2 regions of the Pantoea sp. LMR881 genome follow, and region 1 is predicted to be linked to the other one. Evidence: predicted binding sites of a transcription regulator. Region 1 holds the regulator's gene; the other holds the start of a gene.

What was found. The regulator LexA, encoded in region 1, represses DNA repair genes until DNA is damaged. The targets are predictions, from matches to a motif close to TNCTGTATGTACATACAGNA.
Region 2: the regulator LexA is predicted to act here: its motif matches at 1,344-1,363, upstream of uvrB (excinuclease ABC subunit UvrB).

The regions. Positions count from the first base shown of each region.
Region 1 covers NZ_JAPVOK010000002.1:2,005,578-2,011,182, forward strand. Annotated here, with positions in the region: gene O3W44_RS11245 (CsbD family protein) at 57-269, opposite strand; gene dinF (MATE family efflux transporter DinF) at 438-1,760, opposite strand; gene lexA (transcriptional repressor LexA) at 1,870-2,484, opposite strand; gene O3W44_RS11260 (diacylglycerol kinase) at 2,590-2,958, opposite strand; partial or broken gene plsB (glycerol-3-phosphate 1-O-acyltransferase PlsB) at 3,087-5,508, shown strand; gene ubiA (4-hydroxybenzoate octaprenyltransferase) at 5,594-5,605, opposite strand, start outside.
Region 2 covers NZ_JAPVOK010000002.1:1,161,941-1,167,545, reverse strand. Annotated here, with positions in the region: gene O3W44_RS07295 (ABC transporter ATP-binding protein) at 1-543, opposite strand, end outside; gene uvrB (excinuclease ABC subunit UvrB) at 1,440-3,461, shown strand; partial or broken gene O3W44_RS07285 (gluconeogenesis factor YvcK family protein) at 3,463-4,369, opposite strand; molybdenum cofactor riboswitch at 4,575-4,708, shown strand; gene moaA (GTP 3',8-cyclase MoaA) at 4,698-5,605, shown strand, end outside.

The sequences.
Region 1 (5,605 bases):
GCCAGCCAGCATGAGCGTACCGGCGGGGTAGGAGCATCATCCATAAATTGACTAAATTACCAGCGGTAGTCTTTGTTATGGCCTTCCCAGTCTGTGACTTCTTTTTCCGCCTCATCCTTAGCGTAGCCATAACGTTCCTGAATTTTACCGACAAGCTGATCGCGTTTCCCTTCAATGACCTGCATATCATCGTCAGTCAGCTTGCCCCATTTTTCTTTCATTTTTCCTTTGAACTGCTTCCAGTTACCACTCGCTTCGTCTTGATTCATTGCAGACCTCCACGTCCTTTAGATTTCATCATATATCTTGCCTTGCAAGACAATAACGATATAAAGCGCCTGTCGTTTGCGCCATTCAGAGTTAATTATAGTAGAGGTTTTGGAATTTGCCGGGACAATACAGAATAATCCGTAGCCTCCGGGGATTTTAAGAAAAGATCAGCCCATAAACCAGGTGTTGTTCTGCCAGTGGCGACGCCATAGAAAGCCTAACGACACACCGCGGAGCGCCAGGAAAACCGCTACCGCCAGCCATAAGCCATGATTGCCCAGCCAGGGCACCGTCAATAACGTGAGAAAATATCCCAGCGCCGCTACCGCCATGCTGTTGCGCATCTCGCGACCGCGCGTTGCGCCAATAAACATGCCATCCAGCAGATAACACCCTACACCGACTATCGGAATAACGATTTGCCAGAACAGATAACGATCCGCCATCTGCTGTAACGCGCCAATGGACGTTAGCAGTGACACGATTTGCGTACCGAAAATGGCATATATCAGCGAAAAGATAATTGCGACCAGCAATGCCTGTCGACAGGCTGCTCGCCAGACACGTAATAATTTGCTGCTATCTTTCGCACCGTGCGCTTCACCCGCAAATGCCTCAACAGCATAAGCGAAACCATCAAGCGCATAGGCAGTGAAGGTAATAAACATCAGCAACACGGCGTTGACTGCTACCACTTCCGGCCCGATCCGTGCCCCAAGCAGAGTCAGGGAAGCAAAGCATGATTGCAGCATGAGCGAACGCAACATAATGTCGCGATTAAGCCGCAGCAGGCGGCCCATATCCCCACGCCAGCTCTGTCTGATGACATTCATATCAATACCGCGAAGCTTCAAAACGCGCCAGACCATCGCTAAACCGACTGCCAGCGTGACATATTCTGCCAGCGCCGTGGCTGTTGCAGCCCCCGCTACGCCCCAGTGCAACCCAGGCACCAGCCAGAGATCGAGTAAAATATTCACTGTATTACCGACCACCAGCAAAATCACCGGTGCGCGTGCATACTGCACACCAAGCAACCAGCCTAAAATCACCAGGTTTGCCAGGGTTGCGGGGGCACTGAGCCAGCGAATATGAATAAAGAGCGCGGCCTGCTCCAGCACGTCTGGATCACCGCCCATCAGATGAGTCGCGAGCAGAGAGATCGGATCGCGCAGGAAGATAAAGATTATGCCGGCCAACAGCGCCATGATTAATGGCTGGGTCAGCGCACGTGCCAGGGCTGCTTTGTCATTTGCGCCGAATGCCTGTGCTGTTAACCCCGTGGTGCTCATCCGAAGGAAAAGCAACAGCATAAAAAGGAAGCTGGTGATAGTGGTGCCAATAGCTACGCCGCCGAGATAGACCGGGCTATTAAGATGACCAATGACGGCTGTATCAACCAGGCCCAGTAACGGGACAGTAATATTAGAAAGGATCATTGGCAGAGCTAGCCGCCAAAGATTTTTGTCGGCTGTAGTCAAAAATGGCATTCGCAGATCCGTGCTCAACGCCGCTGCGTCAACAGGCGAGACAGCAGCGGCTAAATTCGGGCAGACAGAATAGCATCAGGACCAGCGAACAAAAGCAGCTATAGCAGGATTACAGCCACTCACCGTTACGAACCACGCCAACCGCTAAACCTTCGATGGTCAAAGACTGAGCGCGTGTATCAACCACGATGGGTTCAAATTCGTTATTTTCTGGCAACAGATGCACAATGGCACCCTGTTTTTTCCAGCGTTTCACCGTAACTTCATCGTCAATACGCGCCACAACCACTTGTCCGTTGCGCACATCCTGCGTTTTGTGTACCGCTAACAAATCGCCATCCATGATGCCGATATCCTTCATCGACATACCGTTAACGCGCAGCAGGAAATCCGCTGAAGGCTTAAACAGGCCGGGATCGACTTTGTAATGAGTTTCGATATGTTCTTGCGCCAGCATCGGCTCACCGGCGGCCACGCGACCAATCAGTGGAATGCCTTCTGACGTCTCTTCTTCCATTAACAGACGGATGCCACGTGATGCGCCAGAAACAATTTCAATGACGCCTTTACGCGCTAAGGCTTTTAAGTGCTCTTCAGCAGCGTTGGGTGAACGAAAACCCAGTTGCGCAGCGATTTCTGCACGTGTAGGCGGCATGCCCGTTTGATTAATGTGGTCGCGAATCAGATCATAGACCTGCTGCTGCCTGCTGGTTAACGCTTTCATCCCGCCCCTGGTTGTTTATACAGTCGCTGTGAGTATATACAGGTATTGGCGAAATGGAAACCAAAAGTCAGGTATTAATCAGCCGGTTGGCACTTTCTGGAAAGCTTATCGCAAATGTGTCCAAAGCAGCGCGATCCAGACGAAAACCGCCAGTAAGATACTTAGCAATACCGCCGCTGAGCCCATATCTTTTGCCCGGCCAGCAAGCGGGTGACGTTCCTGGCCAATACGGTCAACAACCGATTCAATAGCACTGTTTAGGATCTCAACGATGACGACTAACATCACCGTTCCAATCATTAAAATGCGCGAAATAATATCGATATCCAGCCAGCAAGCCACGCCGATAGCAACAAGCGCAACGATAGCTTCCTGGCGAAATGCAGCCTCATGTTGCCAGGCGGCGCGCAGGCCTTGCCAGGAATAACCGGCTGCTTTCACAATTCTGATAAGACCGGTGGCGTTATTTGCCATGTTGAGGGAACCCTTTTAACGGAATGACGTCAATGTCTGGGCTGCGTGCATTTGGCACCACCACAGATCTTCGCTGCACTTTCTGGTATGCTTGCGGCGCTTTGCTAACAAGAGGCTTCATGTTGTCTATGTCAGGTTGGCGTAAACTTTATTACAAATTACTCAATTTACCACTCTCGTTTTTGGTAAAAAGTAAGGCCATTCCGGCCGATCCTGTTTCTGAACATGGTCTGGATCCTACCCGGCCCATTATGTATGTTCTGCCTTACGATTCGAAGGCCGACTTACTGACTTTACGTGCGCAGTGTATCAAACACGATCTTCCCGACCCACTTTCTCCCTGGAGATTGACGGGGTACTGCTGCCACGCCACGTTTTTATTCACGATGGCCCGCGCGTGTTTCCCTATTTTGTGCCCAGCGTCGAGTCAGTGAAAATCTTTCACGATTATCTTGATCTGCATCGCAACAATCCCGACCTCGACATTCAAATGTTGCCGGTAACGGTGATGTTTGGTCGCGCGCCGGGGCGTGAGGTTCAGGGAGAAGCCACGCCGCATTTGCGTGTGCTGAATGGCGTGCAAAGTTTTTCGCCGTGCTCTGGCACGGACGTGACAGCTTTGTGCGTTTTTCGCCCACGGTTTCGCTACGCCGAATGGCGACCGAGCACGGAACAGATCAATCCATTGCGCAAAAACTGGCGCGCGTGGCGCGTATTCACTTTGCCCGGCAGCGTCTCGCGGCGGTTGGTCCACGCTTACCCGCTCGTCAGGATCTGTTTAACAAGCTATTGCAATCAAAAGCCATTGAAAAAGCAGTAGAAGATGAGGCGCGCAGCAAAAAAATCTCTCATGAAAAAGCGCAGCAGAATGCGGTTGAGATGATGGAAGAAATCGCCGCTAACTTCTCTTACGAAGCGATTCGGGTGACAGATCGCGTCATGGGTTGGCTGTGGAGTCGCCTTTATCAGGGCATCAATGTCAACGGCGGCGAGCGGGTGCGTCAGCTGGCGCAGGATGGTCATGAAATTGTCTATGTGCCGTGCCACCGTAGCCACATGGACTATTTGCTGCTCTCTTATGTTTTATATCATCAGGGTCTGGTGCCGCCTCATATTGCGGCTGGGATCAACCTCAACTTCTGGCCAGCCGGACCGATTTTCCGTCGTCTCGGTGCCTTCTTTATCCGCCGTACCTTCAAGGGTAATAAGCTCTACTCAACCGTGTTCCGTGAATATTTAGGCGAGTTATTTACACGTGGCTATTCAGTGGAGTACTTCGTTGAAGGTGGGCGCTCACGTACAGGCCGCTTACTGGATCCGAAAACCGGTACGCTGGCAATGACGCTACAGGCGATGCTGCGCGGTGGCAATCGCCCTATCACTCTGGTGCCGATTTATATTGGCTACGAGCACGTGATGGAAGTGGGTACTTACGCTAAAGAATTGCGCGGCGCGGCAAAAGAGAAAGAAGGCTTTATGCAGATGGTGCGCGGGTTACGTAAGCTGCGCAACCTGGGTCAGGGTTACGTTAACTTTGGCGAACCGCTGCCGCTGGTGAATTACCTTAACAAGCGCGTGCCGGAGTGGCGTGACGCAATTGACCCTATTGAGCCGCAGCGCCCAAGCTGGTTGACGCCAACCGTAAACGACATTGCCGCACGTTTAATGGTCCGCATCAACGAAGCAGGTGCAGCCAATGCGATGAATCTGTGTGTTACTGCTCTGCTTGCCTCGCGCCAGCGTTCGCTAACGCGTGAACAGTTAATCGAACAGCTTGAATGCTATACCCAGCTACTTCGCAACGTGCCTTATTCACCAAACGCGACCGTGCCAGAACTTTCGGCTGAATCGCTGCTTGATCATGCGATGGGCATGAACAAATTTGAGAGCGAAAAGGACAATATTGGCGACATCATCATCCTGCCGCGTGAACAAGCGGTGTTGATGACCTATTACCGCAACAACATTCACCATATGTTGGTCATGCCGTCGCTCATCGCTGCGATAATTCAGCAGCATCCGAATCTGAGCGAAGCTGAGTTGCTACGCCAGGTCAGTTTGATTTACCCCATGCTGAAGAGTGAATTGTTCCTGCGTTGGGAGAGAGAGGAACTGCCACAATTGCTGTCAGATTTCTGTCAGGAGATGGCGCGCCAGGGACTGATCACTCTGGAAAATGGTCAGTTGCGCTTTACTGCCGCCCGTTACCGCACGTTGCAGTTGCTGGCAGCCGGTATTCGCGAAACGCTGCAGCGTTATGCCATTACCTTCTCGATTCTCAGTGCCAAACCGGCCATTAACCGCGGTACGCTGGAAAAAGAGAGCCGCACGCTGGCACAGCGTCTGTCGGTTTTGCATGGAATCAATGCGCCAGAGTTTTTCGATAAAGCCGTATTTACTTCTTTGGTGCTCACGTTGCGTGACGAAGGGTATATCAGTGACCGCGGTGATGCAGATGTTACACAGACCCATGCTACATGGCTCATTCTGGCCGATCTGGTGACCAGTGACGTTCGTCTGACCATTGAAAGTGCGGTTGCGCACGAGTAAAGACCAGTGAGTTGATGTCATTAGCGATCAAAAAAGGCGACCTGCCAGCGGGGGTCGCCTTTTTTATTGCCGGTTAACCCTCTGCTCAAAACATTTG
Region 2 (5,605 bases), 840 kb from region 1:
ATTCCCCATCTCCTCTTCCAGCCACGGCGACATGCCATCGGTGGGCTCATCAAGGATCAGCAGCTTCGGCTGCAACACTAACGCACGCGCTAACGCCAGTTGCTGCTGCTGATCGATCGGCAGATTGCCGCTGCGCTGCTGGCGTAATGAGTAGAGTGCCGGGAAAAGATCAAAAACCATTTCAGGGATCGTGCGATGACGATCGGCCTGATCCGCGCCTGCCAGCAGTGCGATCAATAAATTATCTTCAACGCTCATTTGGGTGAAGATATGACGGCCCTGCGGCACATAGCCAATACCCCGGCGTGCACGCTGCTCAGCCGGTTGCAGCAGCAGATTTTCAGGCGGCGAGCCATCTTCATGCCAGAAGATCGAGCCGCTGTTTATCGGCAGTCTTCCCATAATACAGTTCACCAGTGTGGTTTTACCCATACCAGAGCGACCCAGAACCCCGGTGCAGGTACCGGGCGGCAGATCGAGATCCACATCCCACAGAATATGGTTTTGACCGTAAAACTGATTCACCGAACGTAAACTCAGCATCTGACACACTCCTTCCAGATAATTAGCCTGAATGCTTCCGCTCTTTGTCGTCTGGCAAACAAGTCATCAACGATGGCGCTAACGCCATTGCCGCACAGTGCGCCGGAGCGCGTTGTTACTTACTGGAACTAAGCTTGCAATTCCCAGGCCAGATTATCATTGGCGTCAGATTTAGCCTTAAGCCCTGAAAAAATTGCAATAAAAGATGAGTAATGCTTAATAATTTCGCAAAGTTATAAAACATTTGCACTTTGACAGTGCTCATTGCTTAACGTTTCTGGTGCATTTGATCGGTCATAATGCAAAAAGTCTGAACAGGCGTGTGCGTTAACCTGCTCATCCGGCGCATTAATTTCGCGGGCGGGCACCAAAAGGATAGCTAAAGCGCAACAGAAAGAGGTGAAATTAGCCGAAAAAAAATATTTTTAACCGGAACTGCAGTGGGGAAAAAATTATACACAGCCGATGGCGGTTGGCTTCACTTTAGTTATCCACTATTCCTGTGGATAACCTTGTGCATTAGGTAATGAAAACAGCTTTGAAGCGAGGAAATACGCGGCCTGGTAACATAATGCTGAGAAACTGGGCTTTTTGCGTTAATCAAGTAATATCAATAGCTTAATAAAAAACAAGTCTGAGGATTATCTGTCAGTTCATCGAACTGCAATTTTATGACGCTCTATTGACAAATGTTAAAATCACGCTCTGCCTGGGGATAACCTTGCGCAACAAAATAATCTGCAAGTGGACCGCCATGCGATAATAAGGGCAAGCCGCGTTCACCTGTTACTCTGCATCACAACTGTAATTATATCCAGTATTTTTTTCTGGCAAAATCACCATAGCAGAGTAAAATGATTGCCTGCCCGCCGACTTCTTCAGCAGGAACCGCATTCATGAGTAAAGTCTTTAAATTAAACTCCGCTTTTAAGCCTTCTGGCGATCAGCCTGAAGCCATTCGTCGTCTTGAAGAGGGGCTTGAAGATGGGTTGGCTCACCAGACGTTATTAGGCGTAACCGGTTCGGGGAAAACCTTTACCGTTGCCAATGTCATTGCCGATCTTAATCGTCCCACCATGGTGCTGGCTCCGAACAAAACGCTGGCGGCGCAGCTGTACGGTGAATTCAAAGAATTCTTTCCCGAAAACGCGGTAGAATTTTTTGTCTCTTATTACGACTATTATCAGCCAGAAGCCTATGTTCCCAGCTCGGACACCTTTATTGAAAAAGATGCGTCGGTTAACGAGCACATCGAACAGATGCGTTTGTCAGCGACAAAAGCGTTGCTGGAACGCCGCGATGTGATTGTCGTGGCATCGGTATCGGCGATTTATGGTCTGGGCGATCCCGATCTCTATCTGAAAATGATGCTGCACCTGACGCGCGGCATGATTATCGATCAGCGCAGCATTCTGCGTCGCCTGTCAGAACTGCAATATACCCGTAACGATCAAGCCTTCCAGCGCGGTACGTTCCGCGTGCGTGGTGAAGTCATCGATATTTTCCCGGCAGAATCTGATGATATTGCGCTGCGCGTTGAGCTGTTTGACGAAGAAGTCGAGCGGCTGTCACTGTTTGATCCGCTCACCGGACAGGTGGAATCGGTTATTCCGCGCTTTACTATCTATCCAAAAACGCACTACGTTACGCCGCGCGAGCGTATTTTGCAGGCAATGGAAGATATTAAAGTTGAATTAGGCGATCGCCGTAAAGTGTTGCTGGAAAACAATAAGTTGCTTGAAGAGCAGCGCATCACCCAGCGCACGCAGTTTGATCTGGAGATGATGGGCGAACTGGGTTATTGCTCTGGCATCGAAAACTACTCGCGCTATCTTTCCGGGCGCGGAGCGGGTGAAGCACCTCCGACACTGTTTGATTATCTGCCCGCAGATGGCTTGCTGGTGGTCGATGAATCGCACGTCACCATACCGCAGATCGGCGGCATGTATCGCGGTGACCGCGCGCGTAAAGAGACGCTGGTGGAGTATGGCTTCCGTTTGCCGTCTGCACTCGATAACCGGCCCATGAAGTTTGAAGAGTTTGAGGCACTGGCACCGCAAACCATTTATGTTTCAGCGACGCCAGGCAATTACGAACTGGAAAAATCGGGCACGGAAGTGATCGATCAGGTAGTACGTCCTACCGGCTTACTGGATCCATTAATTGAGGTGCGCCCGGTGGCGACCCAGGTTGACGATCTGCTGTCGGAGATCCGCCAACGCGTAGCGATCAACGAGCGCGTTCTGGTGACGGTGTTAACCAAGCGCATGGCGGAAGATCTCACCGAATATCTGGAAGAACACGGTGAAAAGGTGCGTTATTTGCACTCCGATATCGATACAGTAGAACGTATGGAGATTATCCGCGATTTACGCCTGGGCGAGTTTGATGTGCTGGTGGGGATCAACTTGCTGCGTGAAGGTCTGGACATGCCTGAAGTCTCGCTGGTGGCAATTCTTGATGCCGATAAAGAGGGCTTTTTGCGTTCAGAACGATCGCTGATTCAGACCATTGGCCGTGCTGCCCGTAACGTTAACGGTAAAGCGATTCTTTACGGCGATAAAATTACGCCTTCAATGGCGCGAGCGATTAGCGAAACGGAACGTCGTCGCGAAAAACAGCAGCTTTACAACGTAGAGAAAGGCATTGTGCCGCAGGGCCTGAACAAGAAAATCACCGACATCCTGGAGCTGGGCAACAATGTGGTGAAAACGCGCGGTAAGGCGAAATCTACACGTCGTGGCGCAGCTGAGGCAGAAGCAGATTATCTGGCGCTGACGCCACAGGCTTTGCAGAAGAAAATTCACGAGCTTGAAGGGCAGATGCAGCAACATGCGCAGAACCTGGAGTTTGAGCAGGCGGCTAACGTGCGTGACCAGCTGCATGAACTGCGCACGTTGTTTATTGCCGCGTCGTAACTTAATTAAATCCCTGAATGGCGTGCTCTAATGCCACCCGTAGCAGCTGGCGGTCGTGACGATATTTAATATCGGCGGCTTCCAGCGGCTCGCGGACAATTAAGCGATTCTCTACGTGGCTGATATCAGCCGCCGGGCTCACCACCACAGCATCAATTACCCGCTTACCAATATAACGCTCCATCATGGCCAGCTTATCGGCAATCGTCAGATTAGCCGCTGCCGGACTCAACTCGCGCCCCAGGTTGCCGATAAACACCATGGTTGCAGGCGTACGGCGAAGGGCTTGCGCCATGTCGTCCATCAACAGAATGGGCATCAGGCTGGTGAAAAAAACTGCCGGGGCCAATAAGAATTAAGTCGGCTTCAGCTATCGCTTCCAGCGCCTCACGCGTGGGCTGGACATTGGGATGCAGCATCATCTCTTGTGGCGGCTGCACCATTTCATCGATCGCCGTTTCGCCGTAAACCATGTTGCCTTCCTTATCCAGCGCCACCAGATCCACGGGCTGCTCAGACATAGGGATCAGAAAGGCATCTACTTTTAACAGATTACGGATGATGTTAATGGCTTCAATAGGGCGGACGCTGAGGTGATCGAGGGCTTTTAGCATCAGATTGCCGAGATTGTGCCCAGCCAGCTCGCCGTTACCGGCAAAGCGGTATTCAAACATGGCTGACGCGACGCTGGGTTCGGTAATCAACTGGTTCAGGCAATTTCGCATGTCGCCCCAGGCAATACCGCCTTCAGAGCGACGAATGCGACCGGTTGAACCACCATTATCGGTGGTGGTTACAATGCCTGTCAGGCGCGAGCCAAGTGGTGATAACGCCGACATTACGCGGCCTAAACCGTGTCCACCGCCTAAAGCCACCACGCGATCAAGATCGGCGAGGGTTCGATTCATATAATTCCTTATTGCGCGTCTGCTGAAGCTGTTTAGCAGGCAAAAGCCAGACGGGGATGACAAGCGTCAAATTCTGCTGTGCATTTTAACGTATCCTGTCGCTAAAATGCGGTGAAAATTCGTTATATTATTAAATATATAGCGAAAACAGCCGTTGGAATAGTGAGATAAATCGCGCTACCATCTCACTAACCGCGTTGATCACAGGGTCAACGTACACTCTAGCCTGAGTACCTAAGTCGCAAGATAGGGAACTCAGGCCGCAGCTTTACGCTGCCAGGGTGCAGAAAGAAATGACTGCATCTCCCGACTTTGGAAAGGTGTTCTGGTGCCACAATTTACTGATGCATTTGAGCGCAAATTTTACTATTTGCGTTTATCGGTCACGGACGTATGTAACTTCCGCTGTACCTATTGCCTGCCGGACGGCTACAAACCGCACGGTATTCGTAACAAAAGTTTTCTGTCACTGGATGAGATCCGACGCGTGACGCGCGCATTTGCTGCTGCGGGCACTGAAAAAGTGCGCCTGACAGGCGGCGAGCCGTCGCTGCGCCGCGATTTTACCGACATAATTGCCGCAGTGCGTGAAAACGAATCTATTCGCCATATCGCTGTGACCACCAATGGCTATCGACTGGCGCGCGATGTTAAACAGTGGCGCGATGCCGGTTTAACCGCGCTTAACGTCAGCGTTGACAGCCTTGATGCACGTCAGTTTCACGCGATTACCGGCCAGGATAAGTTTTATCAGGTGATGGCGGGCATTGATGCTGCTTTCGAGGCGGGTTTTCAACAGGTTAAGGTCAACAGTGTTCTGATGCGCGATCTTAACAGCCGCAACCTGACAACCTTTCTGGACTGGATCCGTACCCGCTCTGTTCAGCTGCGCTTTATTGAACTGATGGAAACCGGTGATGGCGGATCGCTGTTTCGCCAGCAACATGTTTCCGGCGAAGTCATTCGCGACAAGCTTATCGCGCAAGGCTGGCAGCGCCGCATGAGCGGGCGCAGCGACGGCCCGGCACAGGTGTTTTATCACCCTGATTATCTGGGCGAAATCGGCTTGATCATGCCTTATTCAAAAGATTTCTGCGCCAGTTGTAATCGCCTGCGCGTCTCCGCGCAGGGCAATCTGCATCTCTGCCTGTTTGGCGATGGCGGTATCCCATTGCGCGATTTGCTGGCTTCGGATGACCAACAATCAGAATTGCAGGCACGTATTGCCAGCAGCCT